2 regions of the Paenibacillus sp. F024 genome follow, and region 1 is predicted to be linked to the other one. Evidence: riboswitches for the same ligand, from Rfam matches in the RefSeq annotation. Region 1 holds a riboswitch; the other holds the start of a gene.
The links. Region 1 has a riboswitch for fluoride ahead of crcB (fluoride efflux transporter CrcB). Riboswitches for the same ligand answer to the same signal wherever they lie in the genome.
Positions count from the first base shown of each region.

Region 2: linked by a shared signal. The riboswitch ahead of crcB (fluoride efflux transporter CrcB) and the one ahead of crcB (fluoride efflux transporter CrcB) in region 1 are both predicted to bind fluoride.

Region 1 covers NZ_JBVASZ010000004.1:73,466-85,084, forward strand. The annotation lists gene ACZYR9_RS06570 (arsenite methyltransferase) at 1-364, opposite strand, end outside; gene ACZYR9_RS06575 (hypothetical protein) at 399-581, opposite strand; gene ACZYR9_RS06580 (flavin-containing monooxygenase) at 617-1,672, opposite strand; gene ACZYR9_RS06585 (MarR family winged helix-turn-helix transcriptional regulator) at 1,723-2,172, opposite strand; gene ACZYR9_RS06590 (protein-tyrosine phosphatase family protein) at 2,276-2,719, opposite strand; gene ACZYR9_RS06595 (ArsI/CadI family heavy metal resistance metalloenzyme) at 2,723-3,193, opposite strand; gene arsC (arsenate reductase (thioredoxin)) at 3,204-3,629, opposite strand; gene ACZYR9_RS06605 (arsenic transporter) at 3,662-5,074, opposite strand; gene ACZYR9_RS06610 (ArsR/SmtB family transcription factor) at 5,089-5,400, opposite strand; gene ACZYR9_RS06615 (arsenate reductase ArsC) at 5,421-5,843, opposite strand; gene crcB (fluoride efflux transporter CrcB) at 5,953-6,312, opposite strand; gene crcB (fluoride efflux transporter CrcB) at 6,309-6,695, opposite strand; fluoride riboswitch at 6,741-6,799, opposite strand; gene ACZYR9_RS06630 (cation:proton antiporter) at 6,849-8,015, opposite strand; partial or broken gene arsM (arsenite methyltransferase) at 8,458-8,596, opposite strand; gene ACZYR9_RS06640 (SulP family inorganic anion transporter) at 8,606-9,997, opposite strand; gene ACZYR9_RS06645 (helix-turn-helix domain-containing protein) at 10,425-10,592, shown strand; gene ACZYR9_RS06650 (ribonuclease J) at 10,615-11,619, shown strand, end outside.
Region 2 covers NZ_JBVASZ010000024.1:11,507-23,125, reverse strand. The annotation lists gene ACZYR9_RS20290 (fused MFS/spermidine synthase) at 1-883, shown strand, start outside; gene ACZYR9_RS20285 (IS1380 family transposase) at 1,002-2,303, opposite strand; gene ACZYR9_RS20280 (IS91 family transposase) at 2,578-3,903, shown strand; gene tnpC (IS66 family transposase) at 4,542-6,077, opposite strand; gene tnpB (IS66 family insertion sequence element accessory protein TnpB) at 6,174-6,530, opposite strand; gene tnpA (IS66 family insertion sequence element accessory protein TnpA) at 6,520-6,891, opposite strand; gene ACZYR9_RS20260 (hypothetical protein) at 6,995-7,189, opposite strand; gene ACZYR9_RS20255 (fluoride efflux transporter FluC) at 7,214-7,573, opposite strand; gene crcB (fluoride efflux transporter CrcB) at 7,580-7,969, opposite strand; fluoride riboswitch at 8,036-8,098, opposite strand; partial or broken gene ACZYR9_RS20245 (IS1380 family transposase) at 8,553-9,853, shown strand; gene ACZYR9_RS20240 (hypothetical protein) at 10,485-10,667, shown strand; gene ACZYR9_RS20235 (IS256 family transposase) at 10,694-11,619, shown strand, end outside.

The DNA of each region.
Region 1 (11,619 bases):
TTTCCGGCGTCATGTCTACGCCAATTACGCGACCGGCTTCTCCGACTTGACGCGAGGCGAGGAAACAGTCAAAACCACCGCCGCTGCCAAGGTCGAGCACGACCTCGCCCGGTTTGAGTTCGGCAATCGCTTGGGGATTACCGCAGCCAAGACCAAGATTTGCTCCGTCCGGAACAGCGGTTAATTCTTCGCTCGAATATCCAAGCTTGGCAGACACATCCGCGTAATCCACCGGCGCATCACAGCAGCCGGAGCTTGCGGAAGTTGGCGCACAGCAGGAGCTATCCTCTACCGGCTGCAAAGCAATTTCTTTGTAACGGCTGCGAACATTTTGACGAATTTGATCATTACTTACTTGAGTCATGAACAATCACTCCCTTAGGTTAATTTTTATATAATCAACAGCAGCCAGTAGCGCAGCAAGCCGTTGGTGTTGCCGTCGCGATTTGCCGCCGCCGAAAGAATCTTCCCGATTGCTTTTGCGTGGCTTCGGACCATTTCCAAGCTTCCCTAGCGGATCGTTCAATATCGTCTTGCTTCTGTCTCATGAGCGTTTCCGCAACGTACCGATTGAGATTCATAGGGGCCACACTCCCTTATGTAAAGATAGGCTATTTCAGCTTTTCAGATGACGTAACAGCTTTCCGATAACAAATGCTGCGTCCGGCCCCACCCCCCTTAAAGTCGCAGAAGCAAAGGAACGCTGCCCTTCGAGTCCCACATAATAAAGCCCAGGGACGGTGCTTACGCCCGCTTTATGTAATGGCCTTCCTTCTGCATGCAGCGCGCCAATCGCTTGAAGGTAGGGAATATGCGGTCGGTATCCGGTCGCAAAGATCACCGTATCCACCGGTTCCTTTATCCCGTTTGGCCAAATGATGCCACCCTCATAAAAGGACGTAAACATCGGTTGTTGATCCGGCTTTCCTGCGGCCAGTCGCTCCTTGTATTGGCCCAAATCAATGACCGAAGGTGAACTCGGTGCAGTTTTGCCCAATCGCCAAAAGGGAAAGGTGTCTATACCCGTCACTTTGATCCAAAAATGAAGATCCTGCCCCCACACTTTTTGCTTCATGAGCTGAACGGGCCGTAGTACAGCTAACGACGTCTTGCTTACCTCGGCCAGCTCGACGGCGATCTGAACGGCCGAATTGCCACGCCCGACCACCACCACTCTTTGATTGATAAAAGGCTCCGGAGTCCGGTATGCGGAGGAATGAAGGATATGGCCTTGGTAAGCCCCCTGTCCCGTTATAGCTGGCGTAAATGGATTGTGAAATGATCCGGTGGCATTAATGATCGTTCGGGACCAAAACGTATCCCCTGCCATCGTGATAATCGTGAACCCCTCCCCGTCCCTTGTTATGGAGTCCACACGCTGATTGGTCATGACCGGCAGCTGAAACGTTCTGCTGTAATCTTGCAAATAGAGAGTGACTTCATCTTTATGTGGATACCGGTTCGGCTCGCTTGGGAACTTCATGCCCGGTAGCGACGCGAAGCGTGCTGGAGAAAATAATTTTAGACTGTCGTAATAGCGCGGCCAGGAACCGCCTACTTGGTCGCTTGCTTCTAAAATCAAAAATTGAAGTCCCTGCTTCTGTAGATGATATCCGGAAGCAAGACCCGCCTGCCCCCCTCCGATAACAATCGTATCTAATACCTTATTCATACCAATGCCCTCCGATTTATTTGCAATTTACAAGTTTTAGAGAAAAGAAATCACCCCAAAGGGGTCGTGCAGCATTGGCTGGATTTCGCCATGGCCTCATTCAAAAGTTTAATGGAGCGTATGACCGTTTCTTTTTCAAAATCGTTCATATGAGAGAACACTTCACCTAAGTAAGCGTTCATTTGCTGGTCAATCGTCGTGGCCACGTATTTACCTTCTGTCGTGAGCGAAAGCACATATACCCTGCGGTCGTCCGGATCAGGCGATTTTTTCACTAAATTCATTTTGATTAACGATTGGATTTGTCGGCTAAAGGTCGTAATATCAGTACCTAACGCCTCTGCTATCTGCTGAATGGACGGTTTATGCTGACGGTCAATTTCGTAAAGAATATGGCTTTGGACCAAGGAAATATCGCATCCACCGGCCGAACAGCAACTTTTATTGAGAAACCCAAAACGGCGTGTCATGATTTGAAATAGTTCGCGAGCATTTTCCACTGTGGTTTCACCTCATGTCTTAGTTATACACGAATAATTTGCATTATGCAAATATTTTAATCGCAAAAAGAAAACCACTCGGCCTGAGTGGTTTCTTGCGTACTTATTTACCGGGATATAATTTGTTCAGGGATTCTCTCTGTGATGGCTTAATATCAATGATGCTGCGAATGCTCTTTGCCTTCGCCTCGGCTTCGTCGAGCGTAACACTTAAGCCCAAAGCAAGTAAGGTGCCAGCGGCTACCGTACCGGTCCGTCCTTTTCCTCCGCCACAATGAAAGGCAACTTTCTTGTTTTGCTGGTAAGCTTCGGTGACGGCCTGGATCGCTTGTTCAAAAGCTTTTTCTTGCGGCACAGCAGAGTTGTCCGCTAACGGAATTTGAATCCATTTCGCATTCGCCGCTGGGTAGGCACATTCCGTCGCTTCCCCGCGAAGATCCACGACCACTTCAATGCCTTCGTTTTTGACCATCGATTCAACGTCAGCAGCCGCGCCCATGAAAATTTTATCCGGGATCAAAGCATGATATTTTTTTTCAGACGACATGGACTAAACTCCTTTTTTAAATGATCCAAATTCAATTGCAACCGGAGCCGATGGTGGCGCGCAGCATAAGGATAAATCCTTGGTTTCTCCGGCCGATTCAAATTCCGAATCTTCTTTTGTGTAGAAAATCTCCCAAGCGTTGCCGTCTGGATCATACACCCAAACTTTATCCTGTACCGCATAGCAGCAAGTCGTATTCATCTCGTCAATGAGCAGCAGCCCGCTTTGACGCAGCCGCTCCCCCATGGCCAGTACTTCTTCGGTGTTATTCACTTGGAAACCCAAGTGATTCAGTACACCCTTTTGTTCAAAGGGACGGACATTTAATGAAAAGTGAAGGGCCGGTTCTTCTAGTTCAAATTTTGCATAATTATCTTTGATTTTGCTTGGTTCTGCCCCAAAAAAAGCACGATAAAAATCAAGGGACTTATTAAGATCCGTACAGTTTAAAGCGACGTGCATTCTTTTGATCATAGCAGCCACCTCATTTCCCTTCTTTGACGAATTGCTCAATCCGGCTCTTAATCGAATCGCGAACACTGCGGAACTGATTCATGATTTCTTCTTCCGTTCCGGTTGCTTTTGCCGGGTCATCAAAGCCCCAATGCCATTTCGTTACGTTTTTGTTGGAGATCACCGGGCAATGCTCGTCGGCGTGACCACACAGCGTAATCACATAATCGGCACGATTTAAAATTTCAGGATCAATGACATTCGACGTATTTTTGCTAATGTCTACACCAGCTTCGTTCATGACTTGAACCGCACGCGGATTCAGTCCATGTGCTTCAAGACCAGCGCTTTTCACTTCGTATTTGTCGCTGCCCAGTACGTTCAAAAATCCATCCGCGATTTGGCTTCTGCAAGAATTACCGGTGCACAAAAAGTAAATCAGGGGTTTTTTCTCCATGGTAATAAATCTCCTTTTTTTATATGAATTCGTTAAGCGCCTTGATGCCCTCTTTTGGTTTGTTTGCTTGCCAATATGCTTTTAATGATCATCGCAACAACAACGAGTACAACGACAATCGCCACAATACATACCCATACATTCACGTTCCATGTTTGGATGACATAGAGCCATAAGTAAAGACCTATGAGGGTAAACAACAACGTTGGAACGGTTAAAATAATCCCGATTTTAAAGTAATACCCCCAGCTGATTTTCACATTTTTCGTGGACAGCACATGCAGCCAAAGCAGAGTTGCCAGTGAGCCGATCGGAGTAATTTTCGGCCCTAAATCCGAACCGATCACATTGGCATAGATCAGCGCTTCACGAATGAACCCATCGGTTTGAGTGCCTTGGATCGCCAGTGCATCGATCATGACCGTTGGCATGTTGTTCATAATGGACGACAGGATTGCTGCAATAAAGCCCATACCTATCGACGCCGCGAACAGCCCATTGTCTGCGACCGCTTGAATGACGCTGCCTAACGCGTCGGTAAGACCGGCGTTTCGCAAGCCATAAACGACCACATACATACCAATGGAGAAAATGACAACGGCCCATGGCGCACCTTTCACAAGCTTCCAGGTATGAATCGCTGGGCTTTTTCTCGCAGCGATCAAAAAGGCAATCGCGGCGATCCCGGCTACAATGGATACAGGAATCGAGAAAAATTCACTGACGAAATACGCAACAAGCAGCGCAGCTAAAATGACCCAAGATAATTTAAACAGCCTCATATCCTTAATGGCTTCACTTGGCTTTTTAAGCTGGGTAAGATTGTAGCTTTTCGGGAGGCTTTTGCGGAAATACAGATACAACACCAGCAGACTCGCGATGATGGAAAAGAAATTCGGAACAATCATACGGCTCGCGTATTCCGCAAAACCGATGTTGAAATAATCGGCAGACACAATGTTCACCAAGTTACTGACGACAAGCGGCAAGGATGCCGTATCGGCAATGAATCCACTCGCCATAATAAACGGCAGAATCATCTTTTCATCAAACTTAAGCGCCCGAACCATAGCCAGTACAATCGGCGTGATGATCAAAGCCGCGCCATCGTTGGCAAATAGCGCTGCGACCGCCGATCCAAGCAGGATGATAAACACAAACATAAGAATACCGTTTCCGCGTGCCAGCCGCGCCATATGTAACGCTGCCCACTCAAAAAATCCAATTTCATCCAGCACCAATGAGATTAAAATAATGGCTACAAACGCCAATGTCGCATTCCACACAATGCCGGTTACCGTACCCACATCAGCGAAGCTGACCACGCCGAAAATTAAAGCAAGAATCGCTCCAGCACTTGCCGACCAGCCGATATTTAATCCTTTGGGTTGCCATATTACAAAAGTTAGGGTTACTAAAAATATAAGAAACGCCGTGATAGCCATGTAATCCTCCTGCACTAGTTGCAATCATTTTTTAATTGATCAATTTTTTCTTTTAACGATGGAATATAGCCCAAAACCGCCTGGATGTAGGGTTTGTCTTCTATATTCAAGGAATAATAAATCCATTGTCCTTTACGCGTTTCGTTCACAAGACCCGCTGATTTTAATTTACGCAGATGCTGGCTGGCGTTGGGCTGTGACGTTTCGAGCAAGTCCACGATGTCACAAACACAAAGGGGTTGTTCCTTCAATAAAGCCATCATCGTGAGCCGGGTTTTGTCACCGAGCAGTTTAAAATTCTCTGCCATTTCATTGATTTGTTCCATGTAATACCTCCCTTCACTCGCTATACGATCTTTTGCTCTTTTAACAGCTGCAGTACTTTTTCTTGAATCAAATCGCGAACGGCCCGAAATTCTTCAATGCTCCCCTCGCCCTGGTTTGGAGTTGGATCAGGGATATCCCACTGCACATTCATGATGCCAAAAGGCACAATGGGGCATTTTTCATTCACTTGTTCGCAAAGCTTAATGACGATTTGGGAACTGATGAAAGCTTTCATATCAATTCGTTTCGATTGTTGATCCGATATATCGATGCCTACTTCTTTCATGACCTGAACCGTTAACGGGTGAATTGTACTTTCTTCCACGCCCGCGCTGCCAGCGATCACTTTTTCTCCAGCGTAATGTTTGGCGAATGCTTCGGCCATTTGGCTTCTACACCGATTATGAACACACAAGAAATACATGCGCAGCGGCTTATCCATATATTCACCTCACATCAAAGGAATTATGTAATAAATATATATTAATGTACTTATATAATCAACGAATTATATTGTGAAAGGTTTGTAAACAATTGCGATTAATACCAGATCATCTTAGTAAAGTAATACCTAAAAAAGCACTTAATAACCCCAGCAGCACGGAAGTCACCACATAAACCCCAGCTTTTACGACTTCCCCTTTTTGTACAAGTTGGCTTGTCTCGTAGCCAAATGTCGAAAACGTCGTGTATGCACCACAAAACCCTGTGCCGACTATCAGCCAAACCAAGTCCGAAATCGCATGGTTCGTGTGTAGGGAAAAGAATATCCCTAGTGTAAATGAGCCGGTTAAATTAATCACCCATGTTCCCCAAGGAAACGTTGATTTTCCCTTGGCGCTTATCCATTTCCCCAGGTAAAAACGAGAGAGCGTTCCTAGAACGCCGCCAAGACCAATAAGCCAAATCATGCCGTTCCCTCTCTCTTTTGCACTTTGGCCAAATGGACTCCGGCAAAAGTCAGCAGTAACCCGCCAATGATGCTTAAGAGAACATACAAAGCGGCGACAAAGAAGTGCCCATGTTGCATAAGATCAACCGTTTGGACCGAAAACGTTGAGAACGTGGTAAAAGCCCCGATCACGCCAGTACCTAAACCAAGTCGTATTTCAGGACGAATGTTCCAGCGCTCCAACGTAACCGTAAAAAACCATCCTAATAAGAAGCAGCCCAAGAAGTTAACTATTAAAATGCCAAGTGGGAACCCGTTTGATAATGGAGGAATGAAATCCCCAGTCGCATATCGCAGGATCGTCCCAATGAACCCGCCAATGACAAGCGCAACAACATTCATGCACAACTTCCTTTCATCAAAAAATAAACTCCTACCAGCACAAAAACACTGGTAGGAGTCATTAGCACAAGGCGGTTATGGCGAACTCCATCGCCGTTTGAAGATCAGATTCATTTTATGCTACAAATAAATGCGCGTCAACGAATGAAACGTCTACAACGTTCCCTCATTTTCTTTTAATGGTTTAGACCCCATAAACATGACCTTCAACATTGGAGGGGCAATCAACGTGGTCAAGATGATCGTAATGATAATTGACGTGAAGTATTGCGGCAGAAGTAATCCAGCTTGTAAGCCGGTAGCTGCAATAATCAAAGCCACTTCTCCCCTGGAGACCATACCTGATCCAATGGCTAATGAAGAACGCATATTAAACCCGGTCAGTCTTGCCCCAAATGCACCGCCAACTAATTTTGTGATGACGGCACATACGGTCAGCACCACCAAAAACCCAATCTGACTTCCCACACCCTCAAAGGAAACGTTAAGGCCGATGCTTACAAAAAAGACAGGAACAAAAATGGAATACGCGATCGGCTCAATTTTTTGTTCCACATGGTGTTTAAAGGGCGTTTGTGAGATCGCTAGTCCAGCAGCAAAAGCCCCAATAATTCCGGCCATCCCCATGAGTTCCCCGAAATAGGCAAATGCGAAGCAGACCACTAAGGCTGTGGCAATAACGGGCTCGGTCACTCGGATATTCGAAAGCCATTTTAAAACTCTTGGGACAATTAACCACCCGGCTACAAAAACTCCGATAAAGAACAAGAGTTTTTTACCAATCACAAGTCCCAAAGAAACATCGGCCCCTGTTCCAAGGAAGCTAGTCAAGACGGCCAGCAAAATCACAACCAATACATCATCCACAACTGCCGCGCCCAGGATCGTAGTCGCTTCTCGCGAATTCAACTGATTCATTTCTTTTAACACTTGAACAGAAATACTGACGGAGGTGGCGCTGAATAGCACACCAAGGAATAACGCATGTCCTTGAGACATACCAAACAATTCCCCTACCCCATAGCCGCCAACAAAAGGGAGAATGATGCCGCCAACCGCTACAGCGAAAGCAGGCTTCCAGTTTTTTCGCAGCTGGTCCATATCGGTTTCCAGTCCGGCAATAAACATCAGCAATAAAACACCGATTTCAGCAAACTGATGAATGAAACTCCCGTCTTGTATCCAGCCAAGTACCGCAGGACCTAAAATAATGCCGACGAGTAATTTGCCTAGTACCGCAGGTTGTCCTAAACGGACGGATACGTGTCCAGAAATTTTGGTAAAAAGTAAGATTAATACAAGGTACAAAACAAACTCCATTCGTTGAGTCTCTCCTTCATGATTACGTCTAATGGTTCGTATGGGCTTAAACTGAAGCCATGATAACACATAATTTATTTATTTAAAAATGTTTTTAGGTCAATAAAAAATATCGTTTTTAAAGGCTTTATTATGCGTTTTAAGACAGATAAACACCTAAGTATATCCCTAGCCACATGATTAGTATGCCGACTTCTTAAAACGTAAAATATAAAGGTATACGGTGCGTGCAATTTTCTCGGTCTAAGTTAATCGTGAGTTGAACAACATGAGCATTTTATTATGGGCAATTTGTTTCTTTGAAAAACAAGTTTCTACTGCCCCCGGATCTAATGGAACGATCGCAAAATGCTCATTCACTGAAACAGTGTTGGATCTGAACAAAGAAAAGACCCCTTCTAAATAAGGGGTCGCAATTCACATTGAATTTAGTTTGCGGTTTCACGCGACCGGCCTCTCCGACTTGGCGCGAGGCCAGGAAACAATCGAAACCGCCGCAGCCGAGGTTCTAGCACGACTTCCCCCAGCTGTAGCTCGGCAATCGTTGGTGGATGGCCGCAGCCAAGACCAAGATTTGCGCCGAACTGTCCTTAATGACCGCTAGGCGATTCGATACCAATTCTATCTATAAGCCGTTTGCTTTCTTCATTTAGCCCTAAAATTGTAACATCCTTATCTAATTGACGATATTTCGCAATTGTTTTCGCGATAGCATTAACCGCAGAGTGGTCCCATACATGCGAATGCGAAAAATCAATGATGATTTTATCCGGGTCGTGCATGTAGTCAAACTTATCAACGAAATGTGATGTGGTGGCAAAGAACAGCTGCCCTGATACCGAATATATCTTATGACCGTCCGATTGCATTCGGCTTGTGATACGCAGGTTAGATATTCTCCAGGCAAAAATAAGTGCACTCAGCAGCACGCCTGCCATAACCCCGTAAGATAGATCGTGGGTAAGAACTACGATACTGACCGTGACGATCATCACAAGTGAATCGCCAAATGGGATCTTTTTTAACTGAATAAGCGATTGCCAGTCAAATGTTCCAATCGAGACCATAATCATGACACCGACAAGCGCGGCCATTGGGATTTCTTTAACGACATCGCCGAGAACAATAATCAGGAAGATCAGAAAAACACCTGAGACAAAGGTGGAAAGTCGTGTACGGCCTCCGGATTTTACGTTTATGACCGATTGGCCAATCATGGCGCAACCGGCCATGCCTCCGAAAAACCCCGTTACGACGTTAGCGATACCTTGTCCCTTCACTTCCTTGTCCTTATTGCTGCTTGTATCTGTCATATCGTCAACAATGGTTGCGGTTAATAAGGATTCCAGAAGACCGACTAAAGCCAGCGAGATGGAATATGGCAGAATGATCAATAAATTGTCCAGGGATGGAACAAAATTAGGTAAGTGGAAAACCGGAAAGGAGCTCGTAATGGTTCCCATATCCCCTACTGTGAACACGTCAATCTTTAGACTGATCGTGATGACCGATACGATAATGATGGCTACCAAAGCAGACGGTACCGCTTTGCTGAATCGTGGGAGTACATAAATAATCAAAAGCGTTAGCGCAACCAAACCGTACATAACCCAACCTTGGCCAACAAAATGCGTCAATTGAGACATGAAAATAAGGATAGCCAAAGCGTTCACGAAACCAGTCATAACGGAATGAGGCACAAAGCTGATAAACCTACCCAGTTTTAAAAAGCCGACAATAACCTGAATGATCCCCGTCAATATTGTGGCAGCAAATAAGAATTCCACCCCGTGGTCTCGAACGAGCCCAACTATGAGTAGGGCCATGGCTCCCGTCGCGGCGGAAATCATCCCAGGCCGTCCACCAAAAAATGAAATGATGACTGCAATCGAAAACGATGCGTACAAACCAACCATGGGATCGACCCCAGCTACGATTGAAAAAGCAATCGCTTCAGGAATGAGTGCAAGTGCGACGGTCATTCCGGCTAAGATGTTCGCTTTGGGATTTGAAAACCAAGTTTTTCTCAAGCTGCTTACATTAGTTGCCAATTCGTATGCCTCCTGTAGCAATATTTTTATGACTTTCCACTCTCAGAAAAGTCGGTGTCCGATGGCTCTCCCTTAAGGATTATACAAAGCGCATATTTTTATGAAAAGGTACCTTTAAAGCCATGAAAGCGCAAACAAATTAATTTTTCGTCGATTTTCTTGTGTTTTCTCGTTAAATCTCCGTTTATTGCATTTATATATAAACCATGTATAATTGAGTTATATTGACTATAACCATTTTACCCTTTTCGTTTACCAAAAGTCAGACTTTTCTTTGACGCTCGGTTTTTAAACCCTCTATAATGAATAAATGAATAATTTGATGTGAGAGGGAGTTTTCATTTTGGAACATGAGATTATGACCATTGAACAAGTAGCGAAATACCTGCAGATCAGTGAAGTGTCCACATACAAATTAGTCAATGCAGGACGGATTCCAGCATTCAAAATTGGCCGTCATTGGCGTATTCGTAAAATCGATCTTGAGGAAGCGCTCGAAAAGGTAAAACGCGGCGAGCGTCTATAAGTCAGTCAGAAAGGATGTCTCTATGTGTAAACCGATGATCACCGAAGTAGAGAATCAATCCCCAATAGTCCGCTCCAAACGCAGAAAATCTATTGCCGCTAAACAGGACGTAAAGATCTTTTCATTGGGCGGTCTTAGTGAAATCGGAAAAAATATGTATGTCGTTGAATATGCCCATCAGATTGTCGTTATTGATGCCGGCGTTATGTTCCCCAGGAGCGATATGCCGGGCATCGACTACATCATTCCAAACTTCGAGTATTTGGTCCAAAACAGGGATAAAGTAAAGGGTATCTTTCTCACCCATGGTCACGAAGATCACATCGGCGGACTGCCCTATGTGTTAAAGGAACTGAATGTACCCGTTTATGGTGCTCCTTTGACCATTGGCTTGGTTCGTGCCAAACTAGAAGAGCATAAGCTTGATAAGCAGGCTATGCTGCATGTAATAAATGAAGATTCGGTTATCGATCTTGAACCGCTTCGCGTTCATTTTTTTCGTACTACCCACAGCATTCCAGACTCCTTAGGGGTCGTAGTCGAAACACCGCAAGGAACCATTGTGCATACCGGTGATTTTAAGTTTGATATGTCCCCCGTAGATCATCCTGCGGATCTTCACAAGATGGCTGAGTTAGGCCGTAATGGTGTGCTTGCTCTATTGTCAGACAGTACAAACAGTGAAAAACCAGGGTTTTCGCCATCGGAAAAAACGGTAGGTAAGGCCATTTTAGATACCTTCTTGTCCTGCAAAGGACGTATTCTGTTTGCTACCTTTGCTTCCAATGTGCATCGCCTTCAGCAAGTTGTGGAGGCAGCGGATTTACTAAACCGACATCTTGTCGTTTTGGGCAGAAGCATGGAACGCGTCTTCCGAATTGGACAGGAACTCGGAATTATCCGCATCCCAAAAGGACTGCTGATCGATGTCAAAGAGATTCACAAGTATACAGATAACCAACTTGTTATCCTCTGTACAGGGAGTCAGGGCGAGATCAATGCTGCTTTGTCCCGAATAGCTTCAGGT
Region 2 (11,619 bases), on a different contig from region 1:
GATTCTGGTTTCATATATCGCGTTTAACCGAAATCAATTGCGAAAAAAGTGGCTTGTGTCGCTAACTTTATTGGGAATATGTGCGGTTCCGTTTACTTCTCAAATGAAGCTGTTTTTTGACGCCAAGCTGATTGAGCAGTTGTCAAGTCCTTATCATGAGTTGTATGTCACGGAAAAAACGGATTATAAGGGGAAATCTGGCACATTTCGTTTTCTGCAATTTGATAAAGGGGGCTATCAAGGCGGCTTGAACATGTCAGATCCTGAACAGGTCCTTTTCTCCTATGCGCGTGCCATATTAGAGATTGTCAACAAGCTTCATCCTTCGTCTGAAAATATATTTATGATTGGGCACGGCGTTGGGACGTTAACACAAAAATTAAGTTTTTCCGGTAAGGCGATTGAGGTCGCCGAACTTGATGAAAAGGTGCTAAGTGTTAGCCGAAAATATTTTGGATATACCGGCGATGAAGTTCGTATCGGCGATGGCCGTATCCTCCTCCGAAACAAAGACAGCGACTCACTTGACGTCATCATATTGGATGCCTACAGTGGGGGCACCATTCCTTTTCATCTGACTACTCAGGAATTTTTCCGCATCACCCGGCAAAAACTCCGAACGGATGGGATTGTGGTAATGAACGTTATTGGGAAGCCAACAGGGGATAAGCTCGTTCAAAGTTTGTATGGGACAATTGCAAGTATTTACGAAAATGTAAAAGTGTACGCGACCTCACCTGGATTAGAATCGAAACAAAATTTAATTTTTGTTGCTAGTACAAAAAAATTATCAACCATATCGATAGAGAACGGTCAGGAAATTAGCATGATCCCAGGGGAGATCATAACCGATAAGGAAACCCGATGGATACAACTAAATTAGTAAATCATCGTTTGTTGTTAAATAAAACGTGTACGCTTATTATGTATGGTTCTGAACCAACAGTTATGAACCTAAATTTCGAAATCGCTGGTGTTCCCATGTTAAATTATGGAAATTATCATTCCAGTAGGGCGACTCTTGCCTCGATACGCTTCCATGCATGTCGGTTGGCAAAGTCTCTCGCCAACTTGAGCATTATGGTTCTGCTGTGCTGAATGATCGTAGCGGCACAATGAAAAAACTCCAACCGGAACCGCGAGATCGTGTAACCTTGATGAACGGAATCACAGCAATCTCGTTTGAATCGTTCGAATAGATTGTACGCCAGCAGTTTGATGAGCAGATCGAGTTCATTCGCCTCGAAATCGCTTGTCGCAATTCGATTAATGGAAAACCCGTTCTTCGCTTCCTTGATGTAGTTTTCCATACAGCAGCGCTGATTGTAGAAGCGCCATAGATCAATTGGTTCCCAGTCAAGATTGGTGACGATCGCTTCGTACTGCCAATCGGTTTCAAACACCAATCGGGTCTGTCCATCATCGATGACATGCGCCTTACGAATAATCGCAACGCGACGAGGCTTTTTCCAGGATGTCGCTTTGTAGATCAGCGTAATTCCTTCGATGATCCAATCCTCGTCAACGAATCGTTTCCAGTATCGGCAGGCTTTGACCTGCTCCGCAAGGCGCTTTGTCCATTTCAGCTTGCCGACATAGCTGACCTCTCTGTCTTCCCACAAGCTGTAGAATTCCTCACCACCGAAGCCCTTGTCGAACCTTGCATATTTCACCGGACGTTCGCCAAGAAGCTCGAACGTTTCTTGAAGGAAAGGAGCAGCATCCGTCGAGGAATGCGTGTTGCCTGGACGGAGAACGACATTCAAGCACAGATGGGACTGCCCCTCAAAGGCCAGCAGCGGATGGTAGCTTTTGCGGCCGGGCTTGTGCGGATTCGTACCTTTCGCAGCTCCCGCTTGATCGCCGTATACGGTTTCCACCGTAGAGTCCAGATCCAGAATGAGGGATGACGGCAAGCAGGGCTGAATGATATTCTGATTCAGCCTTCGCAGGTCGGAAGCGAGATTGGGGCAAGTAGTACTCAAGCGCGCTAATTCTTTGTACAGCAACGAATGATGCGGGCAACGACCACCGAGGAAACGCTTCAGAAGCGAGTCATGCTGCAATTTGCGAAAATGAAAGAGCCGCTCGCAGCCGAGCATCCAGCCAGTGATGAGATAGAGCAGAATGCGGTATAGCGGAAAAAGCGAGTTGCGCGCTTTGAAGCAGGGGATGTTGCGCAACGCTTGGGAAAGCTTGATTTTTTCGAGGTACTCCAGAAAGATTTTGATGCCTCCGAAGCCGGTCGCATTTTGCAGGGAAAATTCGGTCTTGATTTTACTGACGGGTATGGTAGACTTCACCTAAAGGGTGCTCCTCTCTTTGGGTATTGTGTTCTCGTCAAACACTATTCCACCAAAGGCTGGAGACTTTTTTAACATATCAGAATCTTTAAGTCCTTTACAGAACTAAAGCGTAAGGGGGTACCCTTTCTAAACATATCAGAATCTTTAAGTCCTTTACAGAACTAAAGCGTAAGGGGGTACCCTTTCTAAACATATCAGAATCTTTAAGTCCTTTACAGAACTAAAGCGTAAGGGGGTACCCTTTCTAAGAAATTTTCGGTATGCTAAGGACATGGAGACGAAGGTACTGAAACGGATCTTTCTGGAGCATTGGCCCCAGTTTTATGAAAAGAATAAAACACGAATCCGGCTGGTTGTCGTTAAAGAGATCGAGAAATTTCTTGGTTGCGGGAATCCCAGGAACGGCTTTAAGTTGCTGGTTTGTGAAGGGTGTCATGACACGAGAAAAATTCCTTACCGCTGTAAGGGACGGTTCTGTACGACGTGCTCATGCGGAGAAACAGAAGAGTGGAGCCGTGTGATGGCGGAAGACGTGTTTCAAGTGAACCATAGGCATGTCATCCTTACCATCGATGAAGGATTACGCGACATTTTTCTGAAATACCGGGAAATGCTGAAAGAGTTCATGGACGAAGCAGCCCGACTGGTACAAGAACACTTTGAGAAGAAACATAAAGTAACGCCTGGGATTATTGCAGGCTTACATACCTTCGGATCGAAACTGAATTTTAACCCGCACGTGCATATGCTTGTGACAATGGGAGGTATGACAGCGAACGGGGAGTGGAAGACCTACGACTACATTCCGTTTAAGAAACTGCGAAAACAATGGCAGACGGTGGTGCTGAAGCTCATTCGCCGTCACTTAACGGAAGAGCAGAAGAAACAGGTACAGCCGTTGCTGCAAAAAGCCTACTCCGAAAATGAGGAAGGCTTCTATGTACATGCCCCAAAACAGAAAGGGGACGTAAAAACGCAACTGGGGTACATTGGACGTTATATCCGTCGTCCGGCCATAGCGATCGAGCGAATTAAGGAATACGATGGAGAGTATGTCGTATTTCGCTACCATGACAAGACGGATGATATGGAAAAAGAAGAGAAAGTAACCGCGGAGGAGTTTATTTCGCGGTTAATTCGTCATATTCCAGATGAGCATTTTAAGATGATCCGCCATTATGGACTATACGCGCGGCGGATCAAGAAAGAATGTAAAGAAAAAGTACAGACATGGCAGGAGAAGGTTAAGAAGACGATTGTGAAGGTACAAAAGCTGATTCGTCGGCGGAACTGGCAAGAACGGATCAAAGCGCAGACAGGGAAAGACCCTATGGTTTGTCCAAAATGCCAATGTTATTATGAGTACAAGGGAGAAGTCTGCCTTGAAGAGGGGCAGCTTGTCGTAAAGCATGCCGTTTGTGCAAAAAGCAAGGCGGTGTTAGAAAGGATGATTAACGATCTCACCGGTATCGAAGAAACGAAAACCAGCGAAGAAGAAGAAACCAACGCAGTTAAGCCTAAGCAAGCACCTGCAGTCCAAAGAGGTCGTCAAATATCTATGTATGACGTGCTCGCAGAGCGAAGAAATACCGCTTAGTGTGGTCAGAGATTTTGACATGATGGACGATGGGGATCCGGAAGTTCCGCCACAATTCGCTTGTGAATCCTGTGGTGGAGAAATGTATCCGGAATACTATAAGGGTGTTCATGGATATGAATACCGCATCGAAGATCGGTTAAGGAAAAGAGAAGTGGAAGAGAGTTCGAAGTCGATCAGATGAGGGAATGGGTATGGGGTGGAAAGTTTACGGGCCGCCTTTGAAATCGTGTTATTTCCGCCTAATCAATTCAATAAAACACGATTTCAAGAGCGGTTGGAACCCCATACCCATCCCTCCCCACGCTCAAATGTATGGGTTTGCACAAGGATTTTAGAGGACCTGGCCAGCGGCCAGGTTTTTCTTATATTTTTAGAGAAAGGTACTTTCGAAATTCAGGATAAATATTCTTCATTAATTTCATATGACAGCACCATCATAATAACAGATTGGCTTTCTTCTCGCAGCGGTGTTGCCATGTGAGTATGGAGCTGATATTTATGTTCGCCCTGTTGTTTGCAATGTCAAACCGCGATCTTTTTATGTGTCTGTTCTACGATTTTTAACGTAAGCGTCAAACAAGAAGGTGTATTGAAAAAGAAAAGCCCGTGGTTCATGAAGATCCACAGGCTCTGCGTTATGTACAACGTTGTTGAACAGCCGGACTCCATGGAAGGTACACATCAAGTAGCTCCGGCTGCTGACGAAATGCAATCGCTGGTAACTGTTGCAACAGATAGACTAGATATTTGTAAGGGTTCAATCCATTTGCCTTCGCTGTCTCTACGATGCTGTAGATCGCTGCACTTGCGGTTGCACCCCGAGGACTACCGCTGAATAACCAGTTTTTACGTCCTACTGTAAAGGGACGAATGCTGTTCTCAGCTAGATTATTCGAGATCACACAATTTCCATCTTGTAAGTAATTCATCAACTCTTGCTTATGGTTACGTGCATACTTCAGCGCTTCGCCCAGCTTGGATTTGGGAAGAACTTTACCTTTGGCCATTTCTATCCATGACCAAAAAGCATCGAGTACAGGCTTTTCCTGCACCAGACGTTGTTCCTTTCGTTCTTCAGCGGTATGTGATGCAAGCTGTGCCTCCAGCTCAAAAAGTTTGTTGCAGTAAGCAATGCCTTCGTTGGCAAGGGACTCTTCCGGATGCTTCACTTCCGGTGGTAATGCCTGGACAAACTTACGCCGAAGATGTGCCCAGCATAGACAAGAGATCGTCCCTGCTAGCTTCGCATATCCCGAGTAGGCATCGCTATGTAAATATCCCTTGAACCCTTTCAGGAATGCTTGCGGGTACTTCGCCCCTCGTCCTGGTTGGTACTCAAAGATCCGTATGGGATGCACACTATGCTGTCCACCGCTGTAGATCCACATGTAGGAGGGGGTCGTGTTCTTCCGTCCCTTCTCATTCATCACCTGTAAGGGCGTCTCATCCGCATGCAGATATCGCTCTTGCACAAGTAGCTCATGCAGTCGATTCACCAGTGGCTTCAGCCAGTCTCTCGTGGCCGCGATCATCCAGTTCGCCATCGTGGCCCGACTCAGATCAAGGCCGATGCTCTTCCATTCCTTCTCCTGACGGTACAGGGGCATGCTGTTCACAAACTTCTGGTACATGACCCATGCCACAGAGGAAGCGGAGGCCATCGAATGCTGGATGACCGGCGCTGGCGTCGTTGCCTTTTTCATCTGAGGCTTGTCCTCTTTCCGACAGGTCCGGCACTCTAGGGTTTCTCTGTAGATATCAATCGCTTGCACGCGGGCAGGGATAAACTCCACTTCCGTACGCACAAACTCTTCGCCCACCAAGACAAGCTCGCTATGGCATATGTCACAACAACGGTCCTGCACCTGACATAGTTGCTTCTCATGCGGAAGATCCTGAAGCAGCTCCGCTCGTTCACCTACCTGCTTTTTTCGCTGGTAGCCTTGGATCTGCTCGATGGTTGGCTCCGGTGCAGTGCGTGAAGCTGCTTTCTCTGCCTCATCAAATAAAGACAGCTGCTCCACACCTACTGGGAGGGAAGCTGTTTTCTCGGAGCTTTTGCCATACAGCTTCTGCGTTAGAAATTGTACGGTTTCCTGTAGCCGTTTATTCTCTTTTTCCAGGTCGCCGATGCGATGCTCCATCTTTTGTAGCTGTTCCAAGGGGCTCATGAGATACCGTTCCTTCACTGAATTCTATGCCTATCATTATACCATAGAATTGTGTACAACCCCAGATTTTACAAGAGTTTTCGGCTCTGGTTTGACCTACATGGAAGGAGTGAAGCCCAGCTTTTTAACCGCTTTCGGCTGATGGATCGACAGCCCCTCCAGCAACCATCGAAACTCCTGTGGCGTGATCGAGCGTACGGCCTCCGCATCCATGGGCCACTGGTATTGACCGGATTCCAGTCGCTTGTACAACAGGACAAATCCATCGCCTTCCCAGTACAAGGCTTTCATCCGATCACGCTTGCGACCGCAGAACAGAAACAAATGATTCTGAAACGGGTTCAACTGTAGCTGATGTTGCACCAAATGAATGAGTCCATCAATGGACTTTCGCATATCCGTATAGCCACAGGCGATATACAGTTGATCGGCTTTGGAGATGTCACCGAACATGCTGCAGGATGCGAAGCGTCTGTTCAAGGAGTGCGGTAGACGCATGCGGATGAATTTCAATCGTAACGGCATCCGTACGAAGGATGATGGCCGCTTGCTCCTGACTCACTTCGGGACGTGGAGAGTTCATCCGTAGTGAGGAAGGGACAGGGACCAGAGTTGATTCATTCGGAGAAGAGAAGGCAGGGAGAGATTCACAAGCAGTTTCACGGATTTTACGGAGCCAGTAGTAATAGCTTTTCACACTGATTTCATGATCGGCACACCAGCGAACCACGGTCTGGCCACAGGAACGGCAGTCACGAATGATCTCGGTCCACTGCTGGAGTCTATAACGATTCCTCATCTCTAAAGTTTGCAATTGGACACACTCCCATTAGAGTTTTTCGAGTAGAGTCGAAAAACTCCAACGACTACTCTAACGGAATTGTCTCAAAATCTAAATGGGATTGGAATACACCTTCTTATTTGACGCTTACGTTGGATAACGGGACCGATTCAACAATATGTCTCCTTCGATCATCGCCAAGTACCCACACGAATCCAAGCCATATAGCAAATAACTCCAAACCGTATTTGCTTACAAGTACCATAATCGAATCGAGCCAAATAAGATGTCCTGACAAATCGTTAATAAATTGAAAAATAGCATAATTCATAGCGGCAATCCTCCTGATGTTCGTCTAGGTCCACAAATGCCCGAGTACATAACCTAATGCGCAGAAAGCAATTCCAGAAATCACACTGATAGACACATAAGAGACAATAGAGCGCCATTTATATAGTCGGCGGATCTGTACAATTTCGTACTGGAATGTAGAAAAAATTGTGAAGGCTCCTAAGAAGCCCGTTCCCATAAGGGCGGTAAGATGTAAATTCAAAGTCAGCCCATACAAAAGGCCGAGTAAAAAGGAGCCTGCCAGATTTACAGTCAACGTTCCGAAAGGAATCGATGATATTGATCTTCGACTAAACGCATCCACGACAGCAAATCGGCTAATCGCCCCAATAAACCCACCAATGCCTATCCATAAAATATCCATTAACGTTTACTCACTTTCCTGCTGGATTCTGCCTTTCTCATAGTTACCCAGGCGTATACCTAAGCTTGTGAACAGGTAACCGCCGAGCAGGCTTGCTGCAATGTAGAGCAATGCTAATCCATAATGTGCTGATTGAAGCAATGTTACATTTTCATAACTAAAGGTCGAAAACGTAGTGAACGACCCAACAAATCCTGTTCCGAAAGAAGAGCGGAAGTGCGGATGTACCAAATATCTTGTCGTGGTCAGCGTATAGAAGAGAGAAAGTAAGAAACAACCCAATAAATTAATCGTTAGCGTGTGAACCGGAAATGCTTGTCCAAAACGTTCTCCTATCCAAATGCCAAGTGAATAGCGGCTAATAGCGCCGAGCGTTCCGCCGACACCGAGATACACATAAATCAAATCGACCCCTCCTTTCCAATTATTCACATAAAAAGACAAACTCCTACCAGAATAAGAATTCTGGTAGGAGTCATTAGCCGTTACCGGCGGTTTATGGCGAACTCCATCGCCTTTTGAACATATTATTTATTTTAGTTGAAATTCCCGTTCAAGTCAATCTTTATTTGGCATCTTTATTTGGCACGAGTTATAAGGAGCCAGTGATAATATTTCGCAAATCGATCAACAAAAGCTTGGTACGGTGTGCGTTCAGCTTGTGCTTCTTCAACAAGGTGTATAATTTTCGAAATCGTCGTATCCTCGACTCGCTACGTTACTTTAACTTTAAGCATTACTTCTTCGCTCAATGTGCCAGTAAACAATTCATCACATTCAAATAGGCATTTGATTGTATCAAAAAAAAGGAAGCCGCGGAGGGTAGTTTTTGGGCAAGCAGTTCCGATTTTGCTCTAAAAATGAAATCAACCTGAATTTCGAAAGTACGACTCTTTGAAAACGTGAAAAGGGCTCCGAATCTTTGGTAGAATGGTGTTTGTCCAGAACAACATCACCCAAAGAGAGGAGCACCTTTTAGGTGAAGTCTACCACACACGTCAGCAAAATCAAGACCGAATTTTCGTTGCAAAATGCCACGAGCTTCGGCGGCATCAAAATCTTTCTGGCCTACCTTGAAAAAATCAAGCTTGCCGAGGCCATGCGGAACCTCTCTGGCGGCAAAGCGCACAACGCCATTTTCCCTATTCATCGCATAGTACTCTATCTCATCATCGGCTGGATGCTCGGCTGCGAACGGATTTTCCACTTCCGCAAGTTGCAGCATGACGCGCTGCTGAACCGCTTTCTCGGTGATCGCTGTCCGCACCACAGCCTGCTGTACAAGGAGCTGGGGCGGCTAGGCCGGTCATGTCCGCAGCTGCCGGCTGAACTGCGGATGCTAAATCTGGAAATCATCCGGCCGTGCCTGCCGACCGACCTCATTCTCGATCTGGATTCCACGGTGGAGACCGTCTACGGCGATCAGGCCGGCGCAGCCAAAGGCACGAATCCGCACAAGCCTGGGCGAAAAAGCTATCATCCGTTGCTGGCCTTTGAAGGCCAGACCCGCTTGAACCTGAATGCGGTGCTTCGCCCCGGCAACACGCACTCTTCTACCGACGCTGCCGACTTCCTGCAGCAAACCTTCGAACTTCTCGGCGAGCGCAAAGTGAAGTACGCCCGGTTTGACAAAGGCTTCGGCGGCGAGGACTTTTACAGCCTGTGGGAAAGCAAAGGAATCGGCTATGTCGGCAAGCTCAAATGGACCCGGAGGCTTGCCGCAGAAGTTGAAGCCTGCCGTTACTGGACGCGCTATGTCGACGAGGACTGGATCATTGAAGGGATAACCCTGATCTACAAAGCGACGTCCTGGCAAAAGCCCCGCCGCGTGGCGGTTATTCGCAAGGCACAAGTGTTTGACGACGGCCAGGGCTGCATCGTGTTCGACACGGACTGGCAATACGAAGCGATCGTGACCAATCTGGAATGGGTGCCGATTGATTTGTGGCGCTTCTACAATCAGCGTTGTTGCATGGAGAATTACATCAAGGAAGCCAAAAACGGATTCTCCATCGATCGCATTGCGACAAGCGATTATAAAGCCAACGAATTGGATTTGTTGATCAAGTTGCTCGCTACAATTTGTTTGAACGCTTCAAGCTGGACTGCTGCGAGCCCGTGCATCAGGGCTATACGATTTCCCGTTTCCGCCTGGAGTTCTTTCATTGCGCAGCGACTCTCATTCGGCACAGTCGCGCCATAGTGCTCAAGCTGATGAAAGACTTCGCCGGTCGCTATGCCTGGAAGCGCATCGAAGCAAGAGTAGCCTTACTGGAATGACATTCTCCAAAATTTCACATGGAAAATGAGGTCGCCCTTTCAGTGGGGAGGGGGAAAAACTATCCGCTGCATCATAAATTCAGTTCGTGGACCTGGGCAACTCCCTTCTTTTTACATCTCATAATCCCACTGCTCCAGTACTTGACCTTGATCTTATGGGCTTTCGAAATTCAGGATCAATATTAGAGGGACATTATTCAAACCCTCATTGCTCCTTGAAAACTGAATACAATCTTATCCGGTACGTTCCCCGCATGGCCTGGAAGGATAGCCGCGTTGCAGGCGCGCCACGACCATATGCCGATTCTTATTTTCGCATGTTTTTTCATCAGAAGCGGTAACCTGCGAGCGATTTCGCCAATGCTATCCATAAATGGTGGTTCCATTTAAGGCGAAGACCCATGCGGAGGGATAATGATACTTCCGTCCAGCCAAAGCTCATCGCAATGGGGGCGGCTTGCAGCGATCCTGGAAGAGGCTTGAAGCCTATGAGGACGGTTAACCACTGTCCGCCGGATAAGGTTGGAAGAGAAGCAACCAAAATAGAGGCGGGAACAGAGATGCGCACACGCGGTTACGTTTGTTGCGCATCTCTGTTTTTCAGCTTTGCTGGATTAATGGGAGGACAGTTATGAACCATAAACTCATTCGATACAGCATGCAAATCGCTATGATAAGACAACTGCTGGCACTATCTTTGATTACCGAACACGAATTTCATTTGATAAAGAACAAAACAATGCGGGAGATGAAGAAGTTGCCCATGAAATGCGGCGCTTCGAGAGGGCGTAAAAAGTTTTGTGTAAATGGTTAAACTTTCCATTAAGGAGATGATCATTTATGCAAGACTTGAAGGACAAAACGATTAAGGAACTCGCAAAAGATTGCCGTACAGTTGAAGATGTACATGAAATGCTGAAGAATTTATTTAAGGATACGATCCAGCAGTTGTTTGAAGCGGAGATGGATGATCATTTAGGCTACAGCAAACATAGCTCTGACGGCGACAATACGGGAAATAGCCGCAATGGATACAGTAAAAAGACAATCAAAACGAAGTTTGGTAATACCGAACTTAACGTCCCCCGTGATCGAAACAGTGAGTTCGAGCCTCAGATTGTTAAAAAACATGAAACGAGTGTTAACGGCTTAGAGGAACAGATTATCGGTCTGTATGCTAAAGGAATGTCAACTCGTGACATTGAGGACCACATGAAGGATTTGTATGGCATTGATGTGTCTCCTACAATGATCAGTAAGGTTACCGATAAGATCATGCCACTGGTGTCTGAGTGGCAGTCCAGACCGCTTGAAAGGGTCTATCCTATCGTGTTTTTAGATGCGATTCATTTCAAGGTTCGTCAGGACAACCGCATCATCAATAAGGCGGCATACAGCGTTCTGGGCATCAATATGGCGGGGCAGAAGGATATTCTTGGCATTTGGATCGGAGAGCATGAGAGTGCCAGCTTCTGGTTGAACGTATGTACGGAGTTAAAAAGCCGCGGCGTTGAAGATATACTTATCGCTTGTAAAGATGGTCTAGCTGGCTTTTCCGAGGCTATTCATGCTGCATTTCCTCGAACGCAGATTCAATTGTGCGTCATTCATCAGATTCGCAACTCTATGAAATACGTTCCCTTCAAGGAAGAGCGTGCAGTCTTGGCTGATTTGAAAAAAGTGTATCAAGCTCTTACGCTAGAAGAGGCTGAAACTGCTTTCGCTGCTTTCAAGGAGAAGTGGGGCAAGAAGTACCCTATCATTAT